4 regions of the Pseudoduganella sp. HUAS MS19 genome follow, and region 3 is predicted to be linked to each of the others. Evidence: riboswitches for the same ligand, from Rfam matches in the RefSeq annotation. Region 3 holds a riboswitch; each other region holds the start of a gene.
The links. A riboswitch is a leader RNA that binds a small molecule or an ion and turns the genes downstream of it on or off. The one in region 3 is predicted to bind cobalamin.
Positions count from the first base shown of each region.

Region 1: it holds a riboswitch for cobalamin, as region 3 does, so the genes downstream of both, ACWBU6_RS17140 (TonB-dependent receptor) here and ACWBU6_RS28130 (cobaltochelatase subunit CobN) in region 3, are expected to answer to the same signal.
Region 2: it holds a riboswitch for cobalamin, as region 3 does, so the genes downstream of both, ACWBU6_RS09500 (TonB-dependent receptor) here and ACWBU6_RS28130 (cobaltochelatase subunit CobN) in region 3, are expected to answer to the same signal.
Region 4: it holds a riboswitch for cobalamin, as region 3 does, so the genes downstream of both, ACWBU6_RS01555 (energy-coupling factor ABC transporter permease) here and ACWBU6_RS28130 (cobaltochelatase subunit CobN) in region 3, are expected to answer to the same signal.

Region 1 is NZ_CM132133.1:3,791,488-3,798,853, reverse strand. Features, by position in the region: gene ACWBU6_RS17165 (ferritin-like domain-containing protein) at 1-474, shown strand, start outside; gene ACWBU6_RS17160 (SRPBCC family protein) at 484-945, shown strand; gene ACWBU6_RS17155 (hypothetical protein) at 947-1,351, shown strand; gene ACWBU6_RS17150 (hypothetical protein) at 1,354-1,701, opposite strand; gene ACWBU6_RS17145 (PepSY domain-containing protein) at 1,717-3,234, opposite strand; gene ACWBU6_RS17140 (TonB-dependent receptor) at 3,222-5,222, opposite strand; cobalamin riboswitch at 5,491-5,708, opposite strand; gene ACWBU6_RS17135 (VOC family protein) at 5,872-6,225, opposite strand; gene soxR (redox-sensitive transcriptional activator SoxR) at 6,343-6,813, shown strand; gene ACWBU6_RS17125 (hypothetical protein) at 6,963-7,232, shown strand; gene ACWBU6_RS17120 (S8 family peptidase) at 7,270-7,366, shown strand, end outside.
Region 2 is NZ_CM132133.1:2,068,023-2,075,388, reverse strand. Features, by position in the region: gene ACWBU6_RS09525 (TonB-dependent receptor) at 1-760, opposite strand, end outside; gene ACWBU6_RS09520 (hypothetical protein) at 956-1,270, opposite strand; gene ACWBU6_RS09515 (MarR family winged helix-turn-helix transcriptional regulator) at 1,568-2,065, shown strand; gene ACWBU6_RS09510 (hypothetical protein) at 2,143-2,454, opposite strand; gene ACWBU6_RS09505 (thiol:disulfide interchange protein DsbA/DsbL) at 2,458-3,114, opposite strand; gene ACWBU6_RS09500 (TonB-dependent receptor) at 3,231-5,174, opposite strand; cobalamin riboswitch at 5,246-5,441, opposite strand; gene ACWBU6_RS09495 (M1 family metallopeptidase) at 5,489-7,366, shown strand, end outside.
Region 3 is NZ_CM132133.1:6,127,630-6,134,995, forward strand. Features, by position in the region: gene ACWBU6_RS28130 (cobaltochelatase subunit CobN) at 1-3,957, opposite strand, end outside; cobalamin riboswitch at 3,997-4,213, opposite strand; gene ACWBU6_RS28135 (hypothetical protein) at 4,365-4,670, shown strand; gene ACWBU6_RS28140 (YkgJ family cysteine cluster protein) at 4,695-4,952, shown strand; gene ACWBU6_RS28145 (YkgJ family cysteine cluster protein) at 4,967-5,227, shown strand; gene ACWBU6_RS28150 (MFS transporter) at 5,278-6,420, shown strand; gene ACWBU6_RS28155 (undecaprenyl-diphosphate phosphatase) at 6,556-7,366, shown strand, end outside.
Region 4 is NZ_CM132133.1:333,119-340,484, forward strand. Features, by position in the region: gene ACWBU6_RS01535 (Ohr family peroxiredoxin) at 1-444, opposite strand, end outside; gene ACWBU6_RS01540 (MarR family winged helix-turn-helix transcriptional regulator) at 614-1,072, opposite strand; gene ACWBU6_RS01545 (DUF1501 domain-containing protein) at 1,141-2,523, opposite strand; gene ACWBU6_RS01550 (DUF1800 domain-containing protein) at 2,535-4,181, opposite strand; cobalamin riboswitch at 4,356-4,559, shown strand; gene ACWBU6_RS01555 (energy-coupling factor ABC transporter permease) at 4,684-5,364, shown strand; gene ACWBU6_RS01560 (energy-coupling factor ABC transporter substrate-binding protein) at 5,361-5,708, shown strand; gene cbiQ (cobalt ECF transporter T component CbiQ) at 5,698-6,432, shown strand; gene ACWBU6_RS01570 (energy-coupling factor ABC transporter ATP-binding protein) at 6,429-7,289, shown strand; gene cobM (precorrin-4 C(11)-methyltransferase) at 7,286-7,366, shown strand, end outside.

The DNA of each region.
Region 1 (7,366 bases), 2.3 Mb from region 3:
GTCGATGCTCCCGAGAAGGTTACCAGTGCCATACATTGGATCAAGACCCAGGGCGAGGGTGCAGTCCACCTCGATCCTTCGGAGAAGGGGCTGGCTTCCTTGTCGCACTACTACCGCTTCTGGGAGGTGCGCGAGCGGCGCAAGATTGAGTACGACCCTGTCAACAAGAAGTACGTGTTCGGCGGCCCTATGGCGTTCCCGGATGTCTGGCCCATGACGGAGGTGCCGGAAGGAGGTTATCGCACCGATGAAGTGAGCCAGGAGGTTGGCGCTCTTCTGCTTGGCTTTGACCGCACCTATTCACGCGCCATCCAGTTGTTGGAAAGCGCCTGGGCCGAGGGCGGGCAGGGGGCGATGTGGCGTGCAATCGAACTGATGTTCGAACTGGAGAAGACTGCACGCCCCTTGATGCAGATTCCGATACCGAATGGCCGCGGCACCTATGGTCCCTGCTTCCGCCTGATCAATCTTTGAGGAGACAGCATGCAATCGACGAACCAGCAGGCGGGCGACCTGCGCCATGTAGTGAGCACGGTTGAACTGAACGCATCGGCCGACTCGGTGTGGTCGGTGGTGGGTGGTTTCTATACCATCCACCATTGGCATCCCGATATCACGGAAACAGCAGTCGATCCCGAACAAACCGAGATCCCCATGCTGCGGCGGGTGTTGACCTTTCCAGGACAAGCTGCCACCACCGAAGAGCTGGTGACGATGGATCACCCCAACCGGTGGTACAGCTACAAATGGCATGCTGGCGCGTGGGGCGAGCAAGTGAAGGAGTACAAGGCACAGATTCGCGTGCTGGAAATCGTTCCCGACCAGACCTGCATGGTGCATTGGTCCTCGACGTTCCGCTACAAGGAAGATGCATTGAGCTCGTTCTATCAGCGCGGGTTCGACAGTCTTATCGAGCGCTTTGGCCGTCCAACATCAAGGAGCTGACATGGGAAGCTATGTTGAAATCAACGACACACTTCAGTTAACCACGGCGCAGGGTTTCCCGGCTGACCTGCTGAACCTGTCGCGACACCGGGAGCATCCCATCACCCTGCAGGACGTCGGCGACAGGCTTTTCGAGTTCAGGGACAAGCCGAGCGCCCGCATCTTCCAACTGGACCCGGTGCGTGTCTATTACGTTCACAACATCGATGGGAAGTGGTTGTTCTGGGGCAGGGTCTTCATCGAGAGCCAGACCATCTATAAGAAGCTGAATGCCGATGGAAGCTGGACGGAGGGAAACTGGTTGACGTCCGGCACCTATCGCATCATTGATGTTTATCCGCCGGACTACCAGCACACGTTTACACTGCACGAGGCTCCGGCGGACCGCAACTACTTCAAGCCTTAAGCTTATTCGTCAAATTCGGAGCTCAGGTCTTTGAAACCCATGCCTACCGCGAAGGGAAGGAACTCGTCCGGCGTGTCGAGCACGATCAAGCGCTTTTCCTGGATGACGGGGTCGCCCGGTGTCAGGTCAGGACCGTGGTATCCCAAGGCGCGCAGGCGAGTCCCGATGTCGGCAATCAGCTTTTGATCCTTGTGCAATCCATCGCTGGCCGGAACGGCCAGGTCGACATACAGGTCGACCACTCCGTAACCTTCGTCGAAGATGCGAAGGGATTGAATGTCGACGGCGCGGCCGCTGCCGTCCATGGCCTTGAAGGGGCCGCTGAGCTGGATATCGGTGTCTTGATTCATGCCCGGCAGCATACACTATTTGCGGGATTTCAGCGGCTGGGAAAGTTGATTTTCCAGCAAACCGGACTCTGCGGCTCTCCTGAGGCGGCGCATCCCCAAAACCAATCCGGTGCTGCTCAGCATTGCTCCGAGCACGCAAAGTGAGACGACGAGGATATCCCACAGCGGCCGTGCACGCAGGGCTGCTGAGAAATCGAGCCGGTGCAAGCCATCGAACAGCCAGCGCTTCCATTTGCTGTTATGGTCCGCATGCTCGACCAACTGGCCCAGGGCGGGATCGGCATAGAACGTGGTCTCATCGGCCAACTGGAACTGCACGCGCAGTACAGGAAAGTTGCGTTTTGCATGATGGCTGTAGTAATAGCTGTCGCCACTATTGAGCAGTGCGGCCGCCAGCACGGGGGCGCCAGGCCGTGTAGCGCGCACGGCATCCATGAGATCCTGTTCCGAAACTGCCGGCACCACCGCTCCGCTACGGGCATCGAGAATCCTTTTCTGATGTCGGTCCAGTGCGGCGAGGTACAGCTTGCCGCCTACTTTCCGCCATTCGAGCTCCAACAACGCGTCATGAGGCCGGATGACGCGTGCCAGGTCAAGCGACAAGTCCTCGTGGTTCAGCGGGCCGCCGGCAAACGCCAGCTGGTCATTCGCGGTTACGCCCGGCGATGCCAGCCAGTCGAAAGGCGTGACCGAGAGCCAACCGCTGAATAGCCAGGTCAGGGTCATGGTCCCGATGCCAAGGCCAAGCCAGTGATGCCATGCCTGCCAACCGCGATACGGCGAGCGTCGGCCGCTGGCATAGCGCCGGCGCAACCGCAGGCGTTGTAGGCCTAGAACCATGCCGGCTGCCACCAGCACGCATGCGGCACCGGAGGTCCATAACACCACCTGCCGCCATGGCTGGCCATGCGTGCGTAATGGGGTGAAGTAGACCCAGTGAACGACCGAGCCGGCCCAGTTCCAGGCGCGTTCATTGCGCGTGGTATCCCGTACCAGTTCGCCAGTGCGGCCGGATACATACAGCACACTGCCGGCCGGGTCGTCGGCCTCAACCCGGTATAGCGGACGGTGCATTCTGATGGAACCAAATGACCACTGATCCCCATCAATTACTTGCACCGTTACGCCCTGCGCAGCAGGCGCCGCAGTCCTGGCTGCGGCCCGGGCGATTTCCGGCGTGGCGTGCAGCGCGCTGCCGGTGTCTGCCCAGGCCGATGACCAGTGGCCATCGCGCCTGAAGTGATAGGCTGGCCTGCCCGCCACGGTGTTGAGCCTCACCGCGTCCGGAACACCGGCCTGGCCGGAGGATTGCCATGCGTCCCAGGCACCTACCTTGAGCTGCGAAAGGTCCAGCGGTGAAAGCCATGCCATGCGCTCCTGCTCGCTGAGTGCCGGATAAGGCACGTACATCATCACCATGCCGGAACCGAACCACACCAGTAGCAGCGAGCCAATGCCTATTCCAAGCCAGCGGTGCAGCAGGTGCAGCTGACGTTTCCACGATCCCATGGCTTTGAGGATCAGTAGCGCCATTGGACGGTCAGCTCGGCGTGACGGCGATCGCCCAGCAGGTACTGGCTATCGCTGTACGAGGTGCTGGCGTACAGCTTGTCGGTCAGATTGCGCATGTTCAGTTGCATCAGGACGTTGCGGTTGAAGTTCCAGCCAAGTGAGGCATCCATCGTCGTATACGCCGGCAGCAGTTGCGTGTTGTCGTTGTCGATGAAGCGTTGGCCTACATAGCGCGCGCCGATCGCCATGCGCCAGGCGCTGGTGCGGTAATTAAGCCAAAAATTGGACGAGATCCTTGGCACGTCGGCCGGGTGCTTGCCTGCGCGCGAGACATTGCCGCCCTCAAGCAAGCGGTCGAATTTCGCATCGGTGTAGGCCAGGTTCGCTTCCAGGCGCCATTCCTGTGCGAGGTTCAGGCTGGAACTGAGCTCAACGCCGCGTGATGACTGCGATCCGCCTTGGATGGACAGCGCTGGATGGGACGGGTCGCGGGTGATGATGTCGTCCTTACTGATGCGGTAAAGTGCCGCCGTCCATTCAGCTTTCCCGTTCGCCAGCGACTGCTTGAGGCCTGCCTCGACCTGGCGCGAGCTGGTAAGCTTGTACCGGCTGTTGGCCAGGTTCAGCGACAGCAAGCTGGAAACCGGGTCGCTGCCGCTGCTGACCTGGCCATACAGTGCGGTATCGGCCGCGAGATGCCAGGTCAAGCCGAGGCGTACCGCATTCGAATGAAGCCGGGAGGTAAAGCCAGGGGCGCCCAGCAGGCTGACGCGCTTGACCTTGTAGCGGTCGTGGCGCAGTCCAGCGAGCAGCAGCAGGCGCTGGTTAATGGCATAGGCCTCCTCCAGGTACAGTGCATTGGTCGTGGTGTCGGTAGCGAAATTGGGGCGTAGCGGATCCGGACTCTCGAACATGCCTGGTTCGAAGCCGATCGGCGCCACCGTGGATGCACCGCTGTAAGGCGAGTTATTGGTATGCATGAAGTCGATGGTGGCCACCTCCCAGCCTGCCACTACGCGGTTGGCGCCTGCGCTCCAACGTGCTTCCAGACGATTGCCAGTCTGTTCCTGGTTATGCCGGATGGCGATATAGTCAGTCCGCTCGACCAGCCGGGACTGCGTGTCGTAGAAATAGTTTTCCGCATTGCGCCAGTTGCGACGCGCTTTCAGATAGGCGAGCTCATTGATCACGGCCAACGCCGGGTTGATTCGCCAGCTCAGGCGCGCCACAGCTTTGTCATCCTGAAACGAGATGTCGGCGTCGCCGACGTTGTAGTTCTGGTCGCGAAGTTCGCGCGGGATACGGCCATTGACGAGTGGTGTGCCAAAGTAGCGCTGCGGTTCCTGTTCCAGGTGATCGAGCGACAGGTCGAAATCCACGTTGGGCGTTAGCGCATAAGTCATGCTCGAGAGGACTTTCCCGTGCCGGGACTGGCCACGATCGACCAACCCGTCGCCGCGATCGGCATAGGCATCGATGCGGAACGCTCCCTTTGCACCTAGGGGGCCAGTGGCGCCTACGCCACCTCGCAGGGTCTTGCCGCCGCCGATCCCGGCCATCGCTTCGTAGCTGCTGGCGCGCTGCGGTGCCTTGCGCACGGCATTGATGGTCGCGCCGGTAGTGCCGCTGCCGTGGACGACCGAACCAGGACCGCGCAGCACTTCGATGTATTCATAGCCCCAGGGATCGGCGGGGTAGGTGGCTGTGCCAGAGCCTACCTGCGGGCGCAGGCCGTTCTCCAATATTGCGATGGAACTGTTGCCGCTGAAGCCGCGCGCAGAATAGGCGACGCCGTTCCCGGGCGAGCTGGTGTCCGTCAGGCCGGTTGTACGGGTGATGGCGTCTTTGAGCAGCAGGTCGCCACGCGCCTGCATCGTGTCTGCGCTGAGCAATGCTACGCTTGCCGGCAATTCCTGTACTGCCAGGTTCAATCGGCTGGCCGTAGCGCCCTGGCGCCCCAGTCCCAGCCCCTCAAACTCCGCCACGCCTTGCACGGTGACGGTTGGCATGACCTCAGCTTGCTGGGCCCAGGCGCCGGCGGTGGAAAGCAGTGAGATGGCGGCTATGACAGGGTGAAGGAGGGGGCGATTGACTGGACGGATTGGCAACATGGAAAGGATTTCTGTAGTAGGTAAATGCGTGACGCACCGGCGCTGCGGCCGGCACAGCGCACGCATTGCGAACGCGAGCGCGCACCCGGACCGAGCGCAGTTTTGTTAAGCGATAAAAATGGAAAACGGCAAATACATTCCTGTCCAAAGCCACACCCCGGGCTTTGGACATTCATCGTGACTGGCCGGTCTTCTGGCTTACCCTCATCCTTCCCTGACCTTGCCTTCCCGTGCGGTGCACAGTGGCGGTTGGTCAAAGTCGTCAGGCTTACAGCAGCGGGGACTGCGCCGGACTGGCGCGAGATGAAAACCTCACGCGTCACCGGCTTCCCGTTTCACCCTTCGGCTGACAAGCAGAAGGGCACCTTTCACGTATTGCGGCGCATTTTACAGGGAAACAGGGATAACCCGGCAAGAAAAAAAAACTCCTGGAAATTTCATTGCTCCAGGGCGCAAGACAAAGCCAACAGGCAGATGACGGGAATCATGGTGGTTCCATACGGGGCGGTGATGGGCAGCGATGTGCAGCCTCGGTACGATCCGGGCTTCACGCTTCGCTTCCAGCCTGGGTCATGACTTCGAGCAGATGGCCATCAGGTGCTTCAATGTATATCGCCCGGCCTCCTTTGTGGTGGCAGACTCCCGCTTGGTCCTGCTTGCCGCGGGCGGCGCAGTATTCGAGCCCTTCATCACGGGTATGGGCGAGTACCTGATCGAATTCTTCTTCGCTCACGACAAATGCGTAATGCAGGGAAGAGCCTGCGCCTTCATTTGGAGCGTGAACGAGGAGCATCGATCCAAGTTGCGACGGGTCGGATAACCCGAGGATCTTGGCAAGGAAATCTGCCGGCTTGTGCTGGTCGTCTTGCCGGACAATGGTGTGCTTGAATTGGACGTTCACGCTACGCCCCCGTACAGGTTCTGCATCTTTAGATAACTCCTGGTGAATGCGCGCAAAATGCCCGCCACAGAAGCAGTCTAAAACCTCAAGTATAATTGAGGTCAAGGGGGTGTGAACATGAAGAACGAGCAAGCTGGTATCTCTCTCAACCTGTCGGTCGGCGAGGTGGCGCGCCGTAGCGGCGTCGCTGTGTCCACCCTCCATTTCTACGAGACCAAGGGTCTGATCAGCAGCTGCCGCACCGAAGGCAACCAGCGCCGGTATTCGCGCGATGTGCTGCGGCGCGTGGCGTTTATACGCGTCGCGCAAAGGGTGGGCATATCCCTTGCCGACATTCGGTCGGCATTGGCCACATTGCCCGTATCGGCGGCGCCTGGCCGTGCGGACTGGGAACGGCTTTCGGCCTCATGGCGGAGTGAACTGGACGAGCGCATAGCGCAGTTGCGGAAGTTGCGGGACACGCTTGACGATTGCATCGGCTGTGGATGCTTGTCCCTGGATCGCTGCCAACTGCGCAACCCTTCCGACAAACTGTCCGAGCACGGAGCGGGGCCGCACCGCCTGTTGATCAGTCACGGCCCCGGATAGAACGCCTGCCCGCCGCACTGTCCATGCCGCTTCGTCGGATGGTGCGGAGCCGTGACAATTCAAGAGAATCTCCTTGGGATGGAAGCCTATAGTGAACTGGTGCTGTCGGCGCTTGGCCGCCCGCGCCCCACTTCATTTAAAGGAGGTCCATGCAATTAGTCGTCAAGCTCGCCCCGGCAATTTCGCAAGTCAATCCTGGTGGTGATGCGCAGTCATTCACCCCGGAGTTGAAACGTACGCTGACGGCACTCGCACTCGACTTGCAACCAATGCACCCGGGCAGCAGCGATCCTGATCTCTCGGGTTTCTTCTATGCGGAGATACCGGATCAGGAGGCCGCCGCGCACGCGGCCAGCTTGTTGCAGCAAGCCCCTGGAGTTCTATCAGCCTACCTTAAGCCGCGCGACGAGATGCCCTGAAATTGACTGCAACACGACAGTAAGGGGAGGATCTGCAATGCAGAAGAATCGTGGTTTTATCGCAGGGAACAAGCAAGCCGGCGGCCCACCGTCCGGCGATGGCAGTGTACCGGAAAGGCTCAAAAGCGAGTGGG
Region 2 (7,366 bases), 2.4 Mb from region 3:
TGCGCTCACCCTGGTAGTTGACGTGGCCCAGGTCATACGGACCGGTGATACCGGGGTCGGTGGTGACGGTTTTGTCCGGCGGCGAATTCCAGGTCACCTCGTCGTGGTAATTGCCCTTCTGGTAAGACAGGCCGGCCAGCACGCCGATTTCGCCGATGCCGGTTTTCCAGCGGTTGGACAGCATGCCGGAAAGCTGCGGATCGTCGGTCTTGGATTTGTCGCGGTGCTCAACGCGGGTGTTCACATTGGCAGTGAAGCCCTTGAAGTCGAATGGGCGCGAAGTGCGCACGTCGATCACGCCGGCGGTACCGCCCTCCACCATGTCGGCGCTCTGCGACTTGTAGACGTCGATACGCTGCAGCATGGTGGTCGGGATATCGGCCAGGTACAGGTTGCGGTTGTTGGAGGTGTACACTTCGCGGCCGTTCAGCAGGGTCACCAGGCCAGGCAGGCCGCGCACGATGACGGAGCTGGCTTCGCCGAATTCGCGGCGGATCTGCACGCCCGAGACGCGGCCCAGCACCTCGGCCACGTTCTTGTCCGGGAACTTGCCGGCTTCCTCGGCGACGATGGAATCGACCACGTCATCGGCATTGCGCTTGATGTTTTGCGCGCTCTGTGCGGCTTTGCGCACGCCGGTCACCTGGACCACGTTCGGGTTGTCCTGGGCGGCTTCCTGCGCCCAGACCGATGCGCTGCTCAACAGGCCGGTGGCCAGCATGCAGGAAACGGTGGTTTTCAAGTCAAAGCGGTACTGCATGTGCTGTCTCCCCTCGGTTGGTTTTTGTTGAAACCGAATGTAGGGGATCAGGCGCAATGCAATCCAATTAATTCTTGTCCGACTTTAATACCGGTTTTGATATCAAGCGGGCGGACGCCCTAGGGGGAAAGCAGGCCCGTGCGCTCCCTCGCGCAACCCGGGCCGGGGCGCCTTGTATCCTTGCCGCAACAGCTGTCAGCTGCCGCGTTCAACGTCCTCGTGTTCCTGGCGTTTGGCGTCGGGCAGCGATTCGACATGGTCGACATCGATATCGCCGCCATCCGGGGCCGGGGTGTCGCGGCCGACACTGGCGCGCTCGCCGGTGCCCTGGGCATCGGAATCGCTGTCGAGTTCGGTGTCGCCGGGGCCTGGCGGACGCGCGCCTTGCAGGTCGCTGCCGGAATCGGACGAATCGCTGGGGCCGAGCGCCCCGGTGCCATGGCCCTTGCCGACTTCGCGGTCGGGCTGGACTGGCATATTGTCCGGGTCGAGGGTACTGGTTCCTGACATGGTGTCCTCCCGTTTCCAATAATTTAACGAATTCGGGGTCCGGGCGGCGCAGTGTTGGAAGATGCCAACACTATGTTACATCGGCAATAAACCTGAAACATCTTCGGCAGCATGCCATTTGTACCAAATTTCCCCTTTATGTATAAGGTTTTCCCAAGATGTAACTTTCAAAAAAGACGGAACCTATGCTTACCCGAAGCTTACGTTTCGCGTTTGATACAGATCAAAAAGGCATTTACCTTAGGTCAACACTAGTACAATTCAGGCTTGAACAAATTGCACAGGAGTGCCTGCAGAATGAGTAGTTTTGACGCAACCAATAAGCGCCTGAAAAACATTCATACTCGCATCCCGGAATTCCCGGAAGACCTGGTACGCCTGCTGCGCATGACCTATCACGTCCAGAAGCGCATGAAGGATCTGGCGAATTCGGTGCTGCGCAAGTATGACCTGGTCGATGCCAGCTATATGGTGCTGGCGGTGCTGTATGGGTCGGAGAATGAGACTTCGACCGCTTCCAACCTGGGCGAAGCCTGCATGGAAAAGCCGGCCAACCTGACCCGGGTTTGCAACGACCTGGAAGCGCAAGGCCTGATCACCCGTGGCAACCGCCCGGGCGACCGCCGCTGCGTGATGATTACCCTGACCGACGCCGGCCGCAACCTGATCGAACAGGTGATGCCGGAAGTCTGGTCGCGCACCACCCGCGCCTACGACGGCTACAACGGCGACGACATCCGCGTACAAGAACAGCTGTTCAAGCGCCAGCTCGCAAACCTGGATGTAACCGCTTAATTAAAAGTCGGGGTCAGCTCCGGCAATCGGACATTTTGCTTCGCAAAATGTCCGATTGCCGGAGCTGACCCCGACTTTCATTTCTGTGGCTTGGTGTGTTTCATGGCGTAGTACAGGTGCTGCCACCAGTGCTCGCGCGACTGCACGCTCAGCATGCACTGGCGGTCGATCTCTTCCTTGAAGACTTGGTCGCGGCATTGTTTGCTGGCCAGCGCATTGCGCTGGTTTTCCGCATTCACCAGCGCCAGGACGAGCCAGAACGCCAGCCCGGACAGCAGGATAACCAGCGTCCAGGCCAGATGATTGACCCAGGTGCGCTGCACCAGGCCGGCCTCGTCAGGGGCCGATTCCCGGAATGCTCGCATCACCCCTTCTTCACGTTCGTCCATGTCTTACTTCTTGCTTGCTGCAACCTTGGCGACCAGGTAGTCGACAACCGCCAGCGCCGCGGCCTGGGACTGCTCTTCCGGCTGATTCGGGCGGCCGGCCATGGTCGGGGAGGTCACGTAACGGCCATCGACCACCAGGGTCGGCGCGCTGTCCACCTTGTACTGGGCAACGGTACTCTCCATGCGCTTCATTTTAGACTCGACGCTGAAGGATTTGTAGACGCTTTCATATTTGGCCTTGTCGATGCCGGCGCTGACCACCACGGCAGTCACGTCTTCCTCACGCATCAGGCGCTTGCGCTCAACGTGGATGGCATGGAACAGCTTCTGGCTGGCGGCATCGGTGGCGCCCATGGCTTCCAGGGTCACGTATGCGCGTGCCAGCGGGTCCTTTTCGCCGCGGGCGAAGTGAATGCGGCGGAAGTGGACCTTGTCGGCGTTCTGCTTGACCCAGGCGGCGATGCGCGGCTCAAGCGCGTTGCAGTGCGGGCAGGTGTACATGAAGAACTCGACCACCTCGACCTTTTTACCCTGGGCTTCAGTGCGCACCGGGGTGTCAAGGACCGTATAGTCAACGCCTTGTTTCGGCTCGGCGGCGTAGGCGCCGGCGGCGGTAAACATCAGGGCGGCAGAAGCAATCAGCAGTCGCAGCAAACGCATGGTCATCCTTACGGGTAAGTGGTAAACGCCGCGAGATTACCATTTTTTGCGCGCTGTGATCAGCCCCGTGGGCCAAATTGGCGCCAACGGGGCGGTTTTAAGCCAGCTTTAAGCGCTTAGAAGTCGTAGCGCGCCGAAACTTTCAGTTGGCGGCCGCTGTTCGGATAAATGCCTGCGCGGCAGCTGAACGCCTGGCTGAAGTGCTCCTTGTCGAACATGTTCAGCGCGGTCAGCGCCAGCTCCCATTGGCCGAATCTGCGCGCGTAGCGGCCATCGACCACGGTATATGCCGGCATGCGGGCGTCGCAGCTATTGTCAAAGTCGCCACCATAACGCTGCTTACCCACGCGCTGCACGCCAATGTCGGCGCTCTGGCCGTCGGAAGGCAGCCATGCCAGGCGCACGGTCAGGATGTTCTTCGGTACCAGCGCCAGCTCGCGCCCGGCGTTAGGGCCGGAGCGGAACTCGGCCTCCACTTGCTGGTAGTGGCCCTGCACCTGCCATGCCGGAGCGAAGCGGTAGCTGCCGTCCAGTTCAAAGCCCTTGCGCTGGGTCGGGGCCAGGTTGGTGTTGGCGCCGAACATGCCTGCGGTCGGATCGTAGTAGATCTCGTTGTCCAGGTTGTGGCGGAAGATGCGCGCGTCGGCCTTGAAGGCGCCCCGCGCGTAACCGAGGCCGATTTCAGCATCGTGCGAGCTCTGGGTTTCCAGCGGCTTGTTGGCTTGCGGGGTGAAGCCGTTCTCGTCGGAGTTGGCAACGCGGTAGCTCTGGCCCAGCTTGGCCCAGGCGGTCAGGCCTGGCGCGGCCAGCATGCTGCCCTGCACTTCCCAGGCGTTGTTGGCTTGCTTGACGCTGTACGTGGCGCTGGTGAATGGCATCGGATCGACCGAGTCCTTGTCGAACAGTTCGCGGCGCACACCGGCGGACAGGCGGAACTGTTGCCGACCGGTGAATTTCATCTCGTCGCGCACGTAGAAGGCCTTGCTCTTCTGCTTGGCGTCGGCGGCCGAGAAGGTTGCAGTGGTGACGCGGTTCCAGCGGCCGAAGTCAAAGCCGGCAACCAGTTCGTTCAGCACGCCGTTGAACTGGCCCAGGTGGCGCACGCGCGGCGAGAACTGGGTCTGCTCGGTGTCGTAGGCCGAACTGGAAACGCCAAACATGGTGAAATAGGTGGCTTTGGCTTCCTTCTTGCGGTGCGACAGCTCGGCCGCCAGGTCGAAGGCGCCGATCTTGCGTTCCCAGGCGGCTGTGTAGCGCTCGCTATCGAGCTTGCCGAAATCGTTCGGGGTCAGGGTCTGGCGCGGGTTGGCGTTGAATTGCGCTTCCGTCAGGCTGCCGGCGAAGCGCTGGTCCTGGCGCGCGATATCGGCGCGCAGCGAGAAGCTGCCAACGCCTGTGTGGAACTTGACGCCGCCGTTGAAGCGCGACTGCTTGAACTCGTTGTTGTCGCGATAGTTGTCGGAGCGCTGGTGGCCGGCCGAAGCATCAAAGGCGAAATCGTCGAAGCCCTGCACCACGCTGGCGCGCACTTCGCCGCTGTCGAACTGGCCCAGCTCAGTGAACATATTGCCGCTGCGGGCACCGGCCTGCGGGCGCCTGGTGGTGATCTGGATCACGCCGCCGGTCGCGCCTTCACCATACAGCACGCTGGCGCCGCCGCGCATGATATCGATACGCTCCACCATATCGATCGGGATGGTGGACAGGGTCGCACTGGACAGCTCGTTCTCGTTCAGGCGCACGCCATCCAGCACGATCACCACGTTCTGGTCGCTGTTGGCGCCAAAGCCGCGCAGGTCGAGGCCGAAGTCGGGGCTGCCGGTCAGGCTCTGGCGGCCGTATACGCCGCCGATCTTGCGGATCGCCTGGCTGACGTCGGATACGCCGGCGCGGCGAATATCTGCCGCGGTAATGGTGGTGGCGCCGATCGGCAGCAGCGATGGATCGCTGGCAAAGCGGGAACCGGAAACGACAACGGTGTTGGATTGGGCTTGGGCCGCTGCGGCAAAGCACAGGGCAACAGCTGCGGCAAGCGCGCAGCGCGAGGTGATGAAGGTCATGACTTTTTGAATGAGTATTTTCCGCCTGCCTCCCCGCAGCCGGAATCCACGGAAGACGATCCCTGTGCGGGTGCGCTTCCACCTCCCTGGCCGGTATCCGGGCTGGCAAGACTGACCGTTCCACCTTCCTGCAGCTGCAGTGGTTATCTGGCGCGGCCTGCCGTCATGAGGACGGCGCTTGCGTACCGTTGCGGGGGCAGCACATTGCGTTTCCCGTTTAACTGCCTCCATGAACAGGAGGCGGGCACCAAGGCGCCCACATTATACGCTGCTTAGGCTATAGTGACGCGTTGCCAAATTGTTATGAGGGACTCATGCGTACTTTCATCGCGCTCGCGGCCATCGCACTGCTGGCCGGCGCCGCCGCACCGCAAGCCGAGATACCGACGGCGCCGCGCAACGCCGCCGCAGTCACCGCGCCCAGCGCCCCCGGTGCGTGGGGCGGCATGCGCACCGGCCAGGAAGCCACGCTGTCGGACCGCGTGGTTGACTACAAGATCGAGGCCAGCCTCGATCCCGTCAAGCACACCATCGATGGCAAGCAGCGCCTGACCTGGCGCAACCGCAGCAGCAATCCGGTACGCAGCGTGTACATGCACCTGTACCTGAACGCCTTCCAGAATCCCGGCAGCACCTACTTCACCGAGCAGCGCAAGAGCGGCGCCGGCTTGCGCTCCGGCGTCGATACCAGTGACGGCGAATGGGGCTACATCGCGTTGCGCAGCGTGCAGCAGAACGGGGCCAAGGTAGCGTGGCAGTTCGTGCAGCCCGATGGCGGCCCCGCCACCGACCGCACCGTGGTGCGCATGGACCTGCCGCAGCCGGTCGCGCCCGGCGCCAGCACCACGCTCGACATCAGCTTTTTCGACCAGTTGCCGCGCGTGGTATCGCGCACCGGCTACTTCGGCACCTTCCACCTGGTGGCGCAATGGTTCCCCAAGATCGCCGTCCTTGAATTGCCCGGTGAGCGCGGCGCCACGCAGGCACGCTGGAATGCGCACGAGTTCCATGCCGAGTCGGAGTTCTATGCCGACTTCGGCAGCTACGACGTCAAACTGACCGTACCTAAAGGCTATACCGTGGGCGCCACCGGCGAGCTGCAAGGCCCGCCGGCCGAAAAGGACGGCAAGCTGACCCACCACTTCGTACAAGGCGACGTGCACGATTTTGCCTGGACTGCGGACAGCCGCACCGCCAGGCCATTGACCGGCACCTGGACCGGCGCGGGCAGCCCGCAGGTAAAGATCACCGTGCTGTTCCCGCCGGAATACGCATCGAACGCCGCGCCGGTGCTGAAAGCCGCCAGGGATTCGCTGGACTACTTCTCGAAAACGCTCGGCCCCTACCCTTACAAGACGGTCACCGTGGTCATCCCTCCCTACAATGCGCGCGAAGCGGCCGGCATGGAATACCCGACCTTCTTCACTGCCGATGCTTACAAGGACCTCACGCCCGGCACCTTGAGCGCTTTCGAGCTCGATTTCGTCACGATCCACGAGTTCGGCCACGGTTATTTTTACGGCATCCTCGCCAGCAACGAGTTCGAAGAACCGATGCTGGACGAAGGCCTGAACCAGTACTGGAACACGCGCATGCTGTCCGACCTGGGCCGCAAGGTCGATGCCACCACGCCCCTGCTCAGCAGGCTCGGATTTGCGCCGCGCTTTGACGTCTGGGACGCTGAGCGCGCCATGACCCCGCGCGAAGAGCCAGCGGATCCGCTGGGCGCCAGCGCCTTCCATCGCCTGCAGGGTGTGGGTCCCGTATATTCGCGCACCGCGACCGCCATGCACGACCTGGAAGCCCAGTTGGGCAAGGACGTGATGGGACGCGCTTTCAAGGAATACTACCGCCGCTGGAAATTCCGCCATCCGAGCGTAGCCGACTTCCGCGCGGTATTGAGCGACGTAAGCGGCAACCGCAAGCTGGTGGAGCAGGTGTTTGCGCAGCAGGTATACAACGTGAGCCGGGTCGACGACCGCATCGCCAAATTCACCAGTGCCGAAGTGCTGCCGCAGCCAGGCGTGCATGTCGAGAACGGCAAGCGCGTCGAGCTGACGTCGGAGCAGGTGGCGGAACGGATAAACAAGCAACGCAAGGGATGGAAGGAGCAATACCCGGATGCCAGGGAATATCAGGGGCCCTACCCCTACCACACCATGGTGACCGTGCGCCGGCGCGGCGCCGACGTG
Region 3 (7,366 bases):
GGCCAGCTCGCCGCCCATTTTGCTGATGGTGGCATCGTCGGTCTTCCAGAAGCCCTTTTCCGCCGCCACCATGAAGATCGCCAGCATATGCGCCTTGGCGTGCGCGTTGTGGCGCTGGCCAAGGAATTGCGGCAGGCCGAGGCGATGCGCGTCGTCGAAGTAGACCGACTTCACCTCATCCCAGGCCCAGTTTTTCACCAGGTCCGGGCGCGTGACCTGCCAGCCCCACAGGTTCTCCAGGAACTCCTGGCCCATGGTGCGGGCGCCGGCGTAGCCTTGCCCCATCAGGGGCTTGATCCAGGCCGGATTCAGGAAGCGGCCACGCAGCTCGCCAAGCATGGCGGAGGCCAGCGGTTCAACATCGGCGCGCCCGGGCTGCGCGTGCTGCAGGATCAGCGCCTCCGGCACGCGGCCGGTGCGGCTCTCGATGGCCAGCGACAGGCCGCCCAGGTAATCGAAGGCGTCGTTGTTATCGAGCAGCCCGTACAGGTTGCTGGCGCGGCCATGGTAGGTGCGCGTGATGCCGTCCAGCGCAACGTCGAAGGCGGCGTGGCTCGACTCGCCGCTGGCGTCCAGGCCGTAGGCATGGCCCATGCGGTTGCGGTAGGCCTTGCCGATTTCGTCGCGCTCGCGCCAGGCCCCGGAGCGTTCGGTCAGGCGGTTGACGCCAGCGCCGTAGGCGCCGGGGGCATTGCCGAAGATGCGCTGAGCGGCGGCGCGGCCGGCTTCGGCCGGCGGCATGCCGCCGGCCTGCAAGGCGCGCACGCGCACCAGCCATTCGCGCGCCACGCGGTTGCCCGTTGTGGGCTCGCGGCCCCAGGCGGCGCTCGCACCTGTGCCGCCGCCGGCGCTGCCGCCCAGGGGCGCCAGTGCCGCCTCCAGGGCTTCGCGCAATGCCGGCTCCCGCTCGGCGATGCCGGCGGCGGAAGCGGCCAGCGACATGCGCCCGGCGCGGTCGACCAGGCGGATCAGGTTCGGGTACAGGTCGCGAAACAGGCCGGAGGTGGTCACCAGCGCATCGCGCCGCACAGCTCCCGGCACCAGGCGCACGTCGTTGACGATGCCGCGCGCGTTCCATACCGGCTCGGCGCCCATCATGGCCAGCGCGAAAGCCACCATCACGCCTTCATCGCGCACAGCGTCGGATGCCCACAGCAAGATGCCTTCGCTGCCGGCGTCGGAGCGCTCGCGCGCGGCAGCCTTGGCCGCCAGGCTGGAGCCCATCTGGTAGCCGATCCTGGTCGGCAGGATATCGCCATCGACCGCATGGAAGTTGCGGCCGGTAGGCAGCGCTTCCGGCGAACGCAAGGGATCGTTGCCCTTGCCCGGTTCAATGAAGCGGCCGTCCAGGCCTGCCAGCAGCCCGCGCATTTCATTCAGCGGCGAAGCGGCCAGCTTGCGCGCCACCTCGGGATCGTCGATACCGCCCTTCTTCATCGACTCCAGCATCAGTTCGATGGACTCCTGCTTCCACGGGCGGCCGAAAATGTGCAGGCCGTGCGGCATGAACTTTTCCTGCAGCTTGGTCAGGTAATGCCCGACCTCGTGCGCCAGCAGATCATCGTCGGCGGCATCGAAGCCGATGCCGCGCACGGCCAGCACGTCGGCCATCGACGCCTCCAGTTCCGCCTTCAGGTTCAGGGCCACCACGCGTTCGCGCATCAGCTGCGCCGCCTTTGCCTTCAGCGTTTCCGAACTGGCGGCCTCGTAACTCTCGACTATCTGGCGCAGCGACAGCAGTTCGTCATACAGCGGCGTCGAGGCCAATGGCGGAGTCAGGTGGTCGACCATCACTGCCAGGCCGCGGCGCTTGGCTTGCGTGCCTTCGCCGACGCCGTCCACGATGTAGGGATAAATGCCGGGCAGGTCGCCCGCGATCAGGCTGGGAAAATCGTCGCCCGACAGGCCGACCGCCTTGCCCGGCAAGAACTCGTAGGTGGAATGGCGGCCGACATGCACCAGCGCATCGGCCTTGAAGCGGTCACGCAGCCAGTGGTAGAAGGCCAGGTACTGGTGCGGCGGCGGCACGCTGGTGTTGGCGTGCAGCAGTTCTTCATCGACTTCCCAGCCGCGCGGCGGCTGCGGACCGATGAACACGTTGCCGAACACCAGTCCCGGCACCAGCAGCTTGCCGCCCTCGACCATGATCTTGCCGGGCGCCGCGCCCCAGCCCTTCAGGCCTTCGATGCCGTAGGCGGCCACGCGGCGGCGCAAGGGCTCCAGCGCAGCACAGCGGCGCGCCGCCCTGGCCTGCAGGCAGCCCGCATAGCCATCGGCCAGCGCGGCCAGGTCGCGGATCGCCGCCTGGCGCTGCGGATGGCCGGCGCCTTCCACCAGGTGCTGCAATTCCTTGATCACGACTTCGGCCTGCTTGCGGCCCAGCACCCATTCGCCGGCAGCTTCCGCTTCCAGCACGTCGGCATGCAGGCGCCCCAGCAGGCCATTGCTCATTTCGCCCCGTACGCGCGGCGGCAGCGTCGCGAACCACTTCGCGTAATCGGCTGCGCTGACGCTGTTCACGGAAGGCGCCAGCTCGCGCAAGGCGCCGCGGTCTTCCGGCAAGTTGACGCCGTGCGCCATGATGCGCTCGAGCAGCGCTTGCGGCGAGTCCGGCAATGCGCCGACCGCGTAGCCGGCGTCCTTCAGTGCGTGCAGCATGTCGAACAGCGAAGCCGGCACGTCGAGGTTGTCGGCGCCGATGTTCTGCCGGCCCGGCGGGTGGTTGTAGTAGACCAGCGCCACGCGCTTGTCGCGGTTCGGCTTGGCACGCAGCGCCAGCCAGCGGTCGACGCGTGCGGCCAGGCGTTCCGTTTCCGCCGCCAGCACTACCGGCGGGCGGTTCTCGATGCCGGTCAGCTTGTCGCGCTGCGGCTCGCCCAGCGCGGCCACCACGACAGGCTGGCCGATGCCCTGCAGCTCCGGCAGCGCCACCCGGTACTGCACCGAATCGGGCGGCAGGCCGTCCGGCGACAGGCGCCATTGCATGGCGGTGCGGTCGGACAGGCGGATCGCCTTGAACAAGGGAATGTCGAGCTTCTTGAACGCGCCGCTGACGGCCTCGCGTCCTTCGGCGGCACCCACGACGAAGTCCTGCAGCACCACCATGGCGGCCGGCACGGCGGGCGCAATCAGTTCCGGCAAGCGCTCCAGGGCCTCGCGCGAAGCGCCGCCCCAGCGCGGCAGCACCTGCACGCATTGCTGGCCGTTGCGCTCGATCCGGCGGCACACGGCATCCGGCACCGCGCCGTCCATGTTCGACAGGTCCAGCACGACCACCGTGGGGCGGGCCTGCAGGCCCAGTTGCGCCGCCCTGCCCCACGCTGCCGCATCGTGCAGTTCGCGCTGGCCGGCGCGCAGGCGCAGTGCCGGTTCCGGCAGCGGTTCGGCCAGGGCGGCGGACGGGTCGAGCAAGTGGGCGAACAAGGCCGCCGTGTTGTCGCGGCCACCGGCTTGCCATAGCTGGCGGGCTGCCAGCCACTGGGCCGCTGCGGGGCGCGCCCTGGCCGCCTGCAGCGCTGCTTGCGGCGGCTGCTCGGTCGACAGCTGGCGCAGCGTTTCCGGCGAAAATCCTTGCAGGTTGCCGTGCCGCCCGCGCGACAGCAGGCTGAGCGTGGCCTCGCCGTTCATGGCCAGCACTGTCGCTGGCGCACGGGCGTGGCGCGGCAAGGCTTCCTTCAGGCGCCGCGCCGGGTCGCCAAACAGCGCTACCGCCAGGATGCTGTCGGCCTGCGCCAGCCACTGGGCGGCCTGCTTGTCGTCGGCCGCCATCCACTGCGCCGCAGTGCGCAGGACGATGCGGTCGCGCGGATGGGCCGCCAGGTGGCGGTGCGCCGCCTCGATGGCGACAGGCGCAGCGCGTTCGGTGACGACGGCAAACAGCACGGCGGCATTGGCAGGCATGCAAGCGAATGCACAAAGCAGGACTGCGATGGTCCGGGCAAAGGTAATGGTAGGCACAGCGGATTTCCGAGCACGCAAAACCACACCCCGGGCTTCGCACAATCAAGGTGACTGGCCGGTCTTCTGGCTCGCCTTCATCCTCCGCTGGCCTGGCCTTCCCGTGCGATGCACAGTGGCGTTGGCCAGTTTCGTCCGGCTTACAGCAGCGGGGGCTGCGCCGGACTGGCGCAAGATGGCAATCCCGCGCGGCACCGGCTTCCCGTTTCACCTCCCGGCAGGCTTGCAGGAAGGCACCAATCACATAAACGTGCGCCATTCTAGCAGACGGCGCTGGGCGGACAATCTAGCCAGAAAAATAACGACTGTTGTTATAAAGATCCACTTCTGCGAAATGATTGGTAATTCGTGAGAATTAGGTATTTACTGCTAAGTACGCGTCAAAGAACGTGTCTGGGAGAGTAAAAATGCATAACAAGACAACATTACAAGTCCTGGCAGCCGCCTCCGGACTTGGGGATGAGCGCATCCAGGAACTGTGGGAAGGGGCGGATATGTATGCCCGTGCCCAGGCTGGGAATCCGGATTCGCCGCGCTACCAGCAAGTGCTGCACGAGCGCATGGCGGCCATGGTCGAACGCGAAGTGGCCAAACGCCATGCCGCGGACGGCGAACCTTGGGTGCTGGCCGATGCCCACCTGGGCCAGATCGAAGTGTCGCTGTCCGATGCCCTGAAAGCCTTCGGCAGCCGCACGCACCACGTTATCCACTAGCAAGGCAGCGCCGCAAACACGGCTGTGAACCGCACCCCGATCCCGTGCCGTCCACACTGCGGCGCCTGTTGTACGGCGCCCGCAATCTCCAGCCCGATCCCCGGCATGCCAGATGGCAAGCCGGCCGGCGTGCCCTGCATCCAGCTCGATTCACACAGGCGCTGCAAGCTGTATGGCTTGCCCGAACGCCCCCTCGTGTGCGTTCAATTCAGCGCCGACGAAGCGGTGTGCGGCGAGTCGCGCGAGCAGGCCATGCGCTGGCTGGGGTGGCCGACGCGGTAAAATATCGCCCCATCATGAGTTTCCAATGCCGCCCAGCCTGCGGCGCCTGCTGCACGGCGCCCTCGATCACTTCCCCGATTCCCGGTATGCCGCACGGCAAACCGGCCGGGGTGCGTTGCGTGCAACTGGGAGACGATGCACGCTGCAAGATTTTCGGCCAGCCTGAGCGCCCGGCGTTCTGCGCCGGCCTGCAGCCCTCGGCCGAGATGTGCGGCGAAACGCGCAGCCAGGCCATGCACTGGCTCAGTGCGCTCGAACTGGCCACCGCACCCTGAACACGCCTGCCGCCGGCATTGGAAACGATTCCCGGCTAGAATGTTCAGCCATGAACCAAACCATCGACCACCGCCACCGCCGCTCCACCCGCCTGGCTTTCCTGACGGCGGGCCTGGCCATGTCCGCCTGGGCGCCGCTGGTGCCCTATGCCAAGGAGCGCCTGCAGCTGGCGGAAGGCCCGCTCGGCCTGCTGCTGCTGTGCCTCGGCCTCGGCTCGCTGCTGGCAATGCCGCTGACCGGCGCGCTGGCGGCGCGTTTTGGCTGCCGCAAGGTGGTGCTGTGGTCGGCGCTGGCGGTCTGCCTGGCCCTGCCCGGCCTGGCGCTGGCGCCGACCCCCATCCTGCTCGGGCTGGTGCTGTTCGTGTTTGGTGCTGCGCTGGGCACCATGGACGTGGCCATGAACGTGCAGGCGGTGATGGTCGAAAAGGCCAGCGGCGGCGCCCTGATGTCGGGCTTCCACGGCATGTTCAGCCTGGGCGGCTTTGCCGGCGCAGGCGGCATGGCGCTGCTGCTGTGGCTTGGCAGCGGGCCGCTGGGCGCCTGCCTGGCCATCGCGGCGCTGATCGTGCTCCTGCTGTGGCGCGCCGCGCCCGACTTGCTGCACCAGCCGGAAGCGGGCGCAGGCGACGCGCCAGGCTTTGTCATGCCGCATGGCGCCGTGATCTTCATCGGCGCCCTGTGCTTCATCGTCTTCCTGGCCGAAGGCGCCATGCTGGACTGGAGCGCCGTGTTCCTGAGCGCCGAACGCGGCCTGGAAGAAGGTCGCGCCGGCCTCGGCTACGCCGCCTTTGCCATCGCCATGACGGTGGGCCGCCTGACCGGCGACCGCGTCGTGGCCCGCTGCGGCGGCCGCCGCGTGCTGCTGGCAGGCGGCCTGTGCGCCGCCGCCGGTTTCTTCACGGCAGTGGCCGCGCCGACGCCGGCCGTGGCGCTGGCCGGCTTCGTGCTGGTCGGCCTGGGCGCCTCGAACATCGTGCCCATCCTGTTTACTGCCGCCGGCAACCAGCGCGCCATGCCGGCCAGCCTGGCCATTGCCGCCATCACCACCATCGGCTACGCCGGCATCCTGGCCGGCCCGGCCCTGATCGGTTTCGTGGCCCACCTGTCCAGCCTGAACCTGGCCTTTTCCGTGCTTGGCGGCGCGCTGTTGCTGGTGGCCGCCAGCAGCCGCCTGGTGCGGGTCCACTCCTGATGCAGCGCAAACCGGCGCCCGGGCAACGGGGCTAACCTTGGATTATGTGCGTCGCCGGAGGACGCTCATGGTAAGCTTCGTGCCCGCGCAGCATGCCGCCCGCGTCCTCCCATCGATTCACTTAACAAAATCACAATGGATATCGTTCTCCTGCTGAAGGCCCTGATCATGGGTCTGGTCGAAGGATTCACAGAATTCCTGCCGATTTCTTCCACCGGCCACCTGATCCTGGCGGGCAGCCTGCTCGACTTCACGGGCGAGAAGATGAAAGTGTTCGAAATCGTGATCCAGGGGGGCGCCATGCTGGCCGTGATCTGGGAATACCGCCGCAAGATCGGCGAGGTGTTGGCCGGCATCTTTCACGAGCGCAAGGCTCAGCGTTTCGCGCTGAACGTGCTGGTCGGCTTCGTCCCGGCCGGCGTGCTGGCCTATCTGTTCAGCGAAAGCATCCAGGCCGTCCTGTTCCATCCGGCCCCGGTGGCGCTGGCCTTCATCGTCGGCGGCGTCGTCATCCTGTGGGTGGAGCGCCGCGCCCGCCTGCACCCGGTCACCGTGCGCGTGCAGACCGTCGACGACATGAGTATCGGCGACGCACTGAAAGTCGGCTGCGCCCAGGCGTTCGCCCTGATCCCCGGCACCAGCCGTTCCGGCGCCACCATCATCGGCGGCCTGCTGGTGGGCCTGTCGCGCAAGGCGGCAACCGAGTTTTCCTTCTTCCTTGCCATCCCGACCCTGCTCTCGGCCACCTTCTATTCGCTGTGGAAGGAGCGCGCACTGCTGTCGGCAGCCGACCTGCCGGTATTCACCGTCGGCACCGTATCGGCCTTCGTCTCGGCCTTCCTGTGCGTGCGCTGGTTGCTGCGCTACGTCAGCACCCACGGCTTCACCTTCTTCGCCTGGTACCGCATCGTATTTGGCGTGGTAGTCCTGGTCACCGCCTACACGG
Region 4 (7,366 bases), 620 kb from region 3:
GACGCTCAGCACGACGTCGATGTTGCCGCGCACCGCTTTCGAGTACGGACAGATGGCGTCGGCCAGGTGGGCCACCTCGGTCACGGCGGCGTGGTCGGCGCCAGGTGCGAACACGGTCAGGCGCGCCTGCAGGAAGTATTCACCGCGGCCCTGGCCAAGATCCACTTCGATCTCGACATGGGTGCCAGCCGGCAGCGCGACCTTCTTTTCCTTCGCCGCCAGACCGACAGCGCCCGAATAGCAAGCCGACCAAGCTCCGGCAAACAACTGTTCCGCGAGCGGGTGCGGCTGGGTCGCCTGGATATCAAGCATGCGGCCCGCCGGGTTGCCAGGCGTGGTCAGGTGGAGATCCAGCCGGCCCTCGGGATTACCGGAAAAGATGGCGGAATCGACAGGCGTGGTGCGGGTTTTGCCAGTGGCGAGGACTTTGGTGATTTTGCTCATATATAGCTCCGTAAGGTCGTTAATTTCAATCGCATACGATGCAGTCGCATGCGATGAACAGGAGTATAGCCGCAAAGCCGCTGATGTCAAGCGGATTCGATTACATCGTGTGCGATATTTATTTCGCTGGTGTGCGCTTGGCCGAAGCGGAGACCAGCCACTCCTGAAGCTATCTGTCCAGGGACTTGGCCAGGTTATTGCGCAGTTTGAGCACGGCGTCGCGCGTCTCGGCGAATTCGTCGCCCGTCAGGCCGCATGCCGCGGAGAGGTCCGCGTTGAAGGCGCGTTCGCGCAGGGCGCGGCCCTCTCCGGTCAGGTTGACCAGGACCTGGCGTTCATCGGCTGCACTGCGCTGGCGCGTAACGTAGCCCATAGCTTCGAGCTTTTTCAGGATAGGAGTTAGCGTGTTCGATTCGAGGAACAGCTTCTCGCCCAGTTCACTCACCATCTGGTCCGATTCTTCATAGAGCGCGATGATGGTGATGTACTGGGTATAGGTCAGGCCCAGCATGTCCAGGATGGGCTTGTAGGCCTTGCCGAAGGTGAGGTTGGCCGAATAGATGGCGAAGCACAGGAAATCCGCAAGTTTCAGGTCTTGCGGCTTGGGTGCCGGCTTTGCTTTGCTCATGGTAGGTAATGACGTTGGTTCAACGCCACTACTTTACCATGTGGTCCGATTCAATCGGACCGGCGGCATTACAGGAAGCCGAGATCGCGCGTGCTGTAGTTGGACAGGTTCGGCAGCAGCGTAAGCAGTTCACTGTCGCTGGCGCCCAGCCATTTGCCCATGGTGGCCGCGAACTGGTCGACCGAAGTGCTTGGCAGCAGGCGGCCCTGGCCCACGTCGTCCGGACCATTATTGGCCACGGCCGGCGCGGTGCCGTAGAAGCGCTTGCCCTTGACCGCGCCGCCCATCATGAAGTGCATGCTGCCCCAGCCATGGTCGGAACCATCGTTATTGGCCACCAGCGTGCGGCCGAAATCGGAGGCGGTGAAGGTGGTCACCTTGTCGGACACGCCCAGTTCCACCGTCGCTTGGTAGAAGGCGGACATGGCATCGCCCAGCTTGGCCATCAGGCCCGGATGGACGGTGGCCAGGTTGTCGTGGGTGTCGAAGCCGCCCATCGAAACAAAGAATACCTGGCGCTTGGCGCCCAGGCTGCCGTTGGCGGAGATCATGCGGGCGACCATTTTCAGCTGGTCGCCCAGCGAGTTCGATGCCGGGAACACCGTCTGCAGCGCGGGCGCCGTAGCCAGGGCCGAAGTCAGTGCCGCGTTGGCATCCACCGAACGGCGCGCCACGCGGTTGTATTCGTTCTCCAGCGCGTGCGTGCGCGGCTGAGTGATCAAGGTACGCAATGCCTCGGTGGCGGAGGAGGAGCCGAACAGCGGCGACTTCAGGCCATTGAACTGCATCGAGCCATTGGACGACACCTGGTATTGCACCGCCGTCTTGCCTGCCATATAGACCGCATTGCCGGAGACGTTAACACAGGTGAAAGTGGCGTTGCCGTTGCCGGACTCGAACAGGTCGCCAAGCCGGCCACCCCAGCCCGTGCGCGAGCCTTCCGGCGCGGACGATTGCCAGATCGATTGCTGGTCGTTGTGCGAGAACAGTTTTGGCGGCAGCGGCACGGATTTGGCCTGGTATTGCGCTTTGCTGGTGGGCTGGATCAGCGGGCCCACGTTCAGCATGACGCCAAGGTGGCCGGCGTTGAAGATCGGGACCAGGGGCGCCAGCGCCGGGGCGAGCGCGAACTCGCGCGCCCCGCCGGACGAGTCCTGCACCGGGACCGATGGCGCCAGCGCCGTAGCCGCCAGGGCGTCGCGGGCATAGGCAATTGTCGGGCGCAATTGCTGGTACAGCGCATAGCTGGTGCTGTCGTACGGCACAACTGTGTTGGCGTAGTCGTTGCCGCCGTACAGGAAGACGCAAACCAGCGCCTTGTAATCGCTTGCGGTGGCTGCCGCCGCCTCGGCGATCGACATCAGGTTGATTGCCCAAGGCGCCGCCACACCTGCCACGCCGAGTGCCGATGCGCGCTTGAGGAAGGCGCGGCGCGAAGCTTGATTTGTCATGGTGGGAGCCTTTATTTCTGCACAATGAATTCAGGGGATGCCATCACCAGCGTGAGCGCTGCGTACACGCGGTTGGCGCGCGCTGCGTCAGTGCCGGTCGCCATGCCGGTGACGGCGTTGCGGATCAGGGCGACGGTGTCCACACCCAGTTGGCCGGCCGCCAGAACCAGGTTGATCTCGTCGATCAGCGCCGGTACGTTGTCGGCCAGGGGGAGCAGCGTCGAATAGTCGGCCTTCACGTCGCCGATGCCTTTGCTGATAGCGGTTTGCATGTAGTTGGCATAGCCGACCACACTGGTTTCGTTCACGATCTGGAACTCCGGCGCGACCACGCCCAGCGCCGGCGGCACGTAGCCGGGACGGAAGAAGTTGAACACGCTCGGCGAGCGCAGCGGGCTTTGCCCCAGGCGGAACGCAGGTTCGCTGGTGTTGCCGATGGCCCAGGCATCGCTTGGCGAAGTAACACTGTAAGCGCGCGCCCAGGCGCTAAAGCGCAGGATCGGTTCGCGCACCTTGCCGAAACTGGACGAGGTCAGGCTCGATGCGGAACGTGCTTCCGGGTCCAGCAGGATCGCCTTGATCACTGCTTTCAGGTCGCCTTTGACGCCGCTGCCGTTGTTGTCGAAGACGGCGGCCACGCGCGCCACATAGGCTGGTGCGGGGTTGCTGGTGACCAGGCGCTGGATCAGTTGCTTCGAAACGAATGGCGCCACGTTAGGGTGCGCGAAAATCGCGTCGAGCGCCTTGTTCAGGGCCGTCGCGGCGTCGACGCCGCTGGCGATGGTGGTGCCGAGGAAGATTTTTTCGCCGGGCTCGTATTTGCTTCCGACCTGGACCATCGGCCGCTTGCGGTAGTCCGGCGTATCGTTGGTGCCGCCGGCGAGATCCGAGTCCCAGCCGGTGAAAACGCGGGCCAGGCCGGAAATGTCGGCCTGGGTGTAGGTTTCCTGCTCGGTTGCCGTGCCGTCCGGGTTCAGTTTCACCAGGCCGATGGTGAAGAGCTGCAGGATCTCGCGCGCGTAATTCTCGTCCGGCATGGAGCCGGTCTTCGGATTGGCCTTGGCGTTGCCGCGATAGGTCAGGTACTCGCCCATGGCGGTCGACAGTGTGACCTGCTGCAGCAAGGTTCGGTAATTGCCGAAGGCGTTGGCCTCGAGGAGGTCCATGTAGGCGGCGCCGGTGAAGGCGCGCCAGGCTCCGGTAAAGCCGTCCAGCGAAGCGACAACGATTTCGGACAGGGCCAGCGTCACGCGCTGGCGCAGGGTATCGGGGGACTTCAGCAGCTTGAACCAGAGCGCTGCGTCGATACCGGCCTGGTTGTTCTTGTTCTCGATGGCGTTGAAGCCCTTGGCCATCAGCCAGTCCCAGCGTGATTGCGATGCCGGCATTGCCATTTGCTCGTCCAGCCACTTGCTGTAGCCGACAGCCTGCACCTTGGCCATCTGTTCACGCGTTGCGCCCATCGACGCCTGGGCGAGGAAGCGCGCGGCCTGGGCGCTGGCAATCGATTCGCCCAAGGTCTGCGGTACCGGGGAAGTGCTGCCGCCGTCGCTTTCACTGCCTCCGCCACCGCCGCCGCAGGCGGTCAGCAGCGCCGCCGCAGCGAGCGCCGCCGGGAGCTTTGGCAGGCTCTCGTTCTGTTCGATTGTGTCGTCCATTGTTGCCCCTTGGAAATTTCCTGGAGGGAGCAGTATAGCGAGAAATGCTTGGGTAAAACCTATCGTGCGCCGGGATTGTCTGATTTCTTCAACCCTGCGGAAGCTAGTCAGGAGCGACTTTTTTTATAAAAGTTATTAGGACGGTGCGGTTTGCCACCGCCAAGTTCTTTAATGTACTATTCGGCAATTGGGTGCGCGCGTCCTGTCCTGGATGCGCGTTAAACGGGAAACCGGTGACGCTGCCATATGCAGCCATTCCGGTGCAGCCCCCGCTGCTGTAAGCCTGACGACTTCGGAAACACGCCACTGCGCTTGCGCGGGAAGGCCCGAACGAGGATGAAGGCGAGCCAGAATACCGGCCCGATACTGCCAGCACTATTCTCCGGGGTGAAGGGAAGCCGCTGTCGACCGGCTTCCTGCGTCTTGTCCGCCCGCCTTGTCGACCGTCTTTTTTGCTCTCCCCTGAAAGTGCTCCCATTGACCATTCGACGGGAGGTTTCGAATGCACATCATGGAAGGTTTCCTGCCCCCGGCGCATGCGTTGGGCTGGGCAGCCGTCTCCATTCCGTTCCTGGCCTGGGGCTTGCGCAACATGTCGCGGGACCTGCGGCTGCATCCGGAACGGCGCATGCTGCTGGGCGTGGCTGCGGCCTTTGCTTTCCTGCTGTCGGCGCTGAAGCTGCCGTCCGTGACGGGAAGCTGCTCGCATCCCACCGGCGTAGGACTGGGCGCGCTGCTGTTTGGGCCGGCTGCGATGGTACCGGTGGGCTTCATCGTGCTGCTGTTCCAGGCCTTGCTGCTGGCGCACGGCGGCGTGACGACGCTCGGCGCCAATGTGTTTTCCATGGCGGTCGTTGGGCCGTTCGTTTGCTATGGCGTGTTTCGCACGGCGGCCGCCTTGGGCCTGTCGCGTTCCATGGCAGTGTTCATGGCTGCCTGCATTGGTGACCTGGCGACCTACCTGACAACATCGGCCCAATTGGCCTGGGCCTTTCCCGATCCGGTCGGCGGCATCGGCGCTTCGTTCGCCAAGTTCGCCGGCATCTTCGGCCTGACGCAACTGCCGATCGCTATCAGCGAGGGCTTGCTGTCCGTGCTGGTGGTGAATGCAATGGCGCGCTTCAATGCGCATGAGCTGCGCACGCTCCCGGTGATGGCGCTGGCGAAAGGAAAAGCGGCATGAAGGCGAGTACCGCCTTGCTGTGGGGGACCATCGTCCTGTTGACGGTGTTGCCGCTGTGGCTTGCTGCCGTGCCGCCGGCGGAGCCGGGGGCCGCGGCGCAAGAAGCATTCGCCGGCGCGGACGCGCGCGCGCAGCAGGCAATCAGCACGATCGCACCCGCCTACCAGCCTTGGTTTGCGCCGCCGTTCGAACCTCCGAGCGGCGAGATCGCGTCGCTGCTGTTTGCGCTTCAGGCGGCGGCAGGGGCGGGCGTAATCGGTTTCTGGCTCGGCATGTCGGTTGCGCGGGAGCGCGAGCGCCGGCGCGCGCACCCAGCGTCGGGGCGGGATACTGATGCGAATTGATGGCGCGGCCTACGCCTGCCGCTGGCAGGGCGTCACGCCGGCCGCCAAGGCGCTGTTCGCGCTGGCGGGGGTGGCTGCCGCCCTGATCGCCCTTAGCCCGGGCACGCTGGCCGTGCTCGCGCTGCTGTCGACGCTCGCCACACTTGCCGGCGCGCGCGTGCCGGTGCGCAGCTATTTTGCCGTGGCGGCAGCTCCGCTCGGCTTCCTTCTATTGTCCTGTTTGACGATGTTGTTCACACCTGCTGCCGGCGGCGGCTGGCGCTGGGCGCCGGAACTGCTGCCGGCTGTCGCGCACATTGCACTGCGCTCGCTCGCCACACTGGCTGCGGTACTCGGACTGGTGCTGGCTACGCCACTGCCAGACTTGCTGTCGTTGATGCGGCGTCTGCGTATGCCCGCGTTGCTGCTGGACCTGATGGCGCTGTGCTACCGCATGCTGTTCGTCCTGCGCCAGGCATGGAGTGAAGCCGGCACTGCGCAGGCGGCGCGCCTCGGGCATCGTGGCTTGCTCCAGCGCTGGCGGTCGACAGGCTTGCTGGCCGGACAGGTGGCATTGCAGGTATGGCAGCGTGCAACGGCACTGCAAATGGCAGCCGATGCACGCGCCTTCCAGGGCGGCCTGCGTTTCCTGCCTGCGTCCTTCCCTCATGCACGGCGCCATGTCGCACTGTCGCTGGTTGCGAGCGCGCTGCTGCTGGCATTTTCCTTGCGGGACAGGCTATGACTCCCTTGATAGGACTGGAAGCAGTGGAGCATGCGTTCGCCGACGGCAATTCCGGCCTGCGCGGCTGCAACCTGACGCTGCGGCGGGGCCGCCACGCGCTGCTCGGTGCCAATGGCGCCGGCAAAACGACGCTGCTCCTGCATTTGAACGGCTTGCTGCGCCCGACCGCCGGCAACCTGCGCTGGCACGGCCAGCCCTATGACTACAGCCGTCCTGGTTTGAACGCCTTGCGAAGCCGTGTCGGCCTGGTGTTCCAGAACCCGGACCGCCAGCTGGTCTGTGCGCTGGTCGAAGAAGACGTGGCATTCGGGCCGCTCAATCTCGGACTCGACGATGCCACGGTACGCGCACGCGTGGCCGCGGCGCTCGATGCGGTGGGGCTGGCAGGCTTCGGCCGCCGGCCCGTGCACCACCTGAGCTTCGGCCAGAAGAAGCGCGCCTGCATCGCCGGCGTCCTGGCCATGGAGCCGGAAGTCCTGCTGCTGGACGAACCGATGGCGGGCCTGGACGCGCCTACGCAGGCCGAACTTGAAGCATTGCTCAACCGCCTGGCAGCACGCGGCGTCACGATCGTGCTGTCCACCCATGACGTCGACTTCGCCTATCGCTGGGCCGACGAGATTCACTTGATGGCGACAGGCCGCTGCACCGCCTCTGCTCCAGTGCAGCAGCTGGCTTTGCAGCGTGAAGCGTTACGCGCCGCAGGCCAGCGCCTGCCGCAGGCAATGGCATTGCATGCCGAACTGGCAAAGCACGGCCTGCTTGCCGCCGGCCCGGCCCTGCGCAGCGTTGACGCCGTCCTGGCGGCACTCGCTGCGCAGCCAGTCCACGAACAAACAGGAGAACTACAGACATGACAACCGGCCCTGCAGGCAAAGTCTGGTTTATCGGCGCCGGTCCCGGCGATCCCGAACTGATCACAGTAAAAGGACAA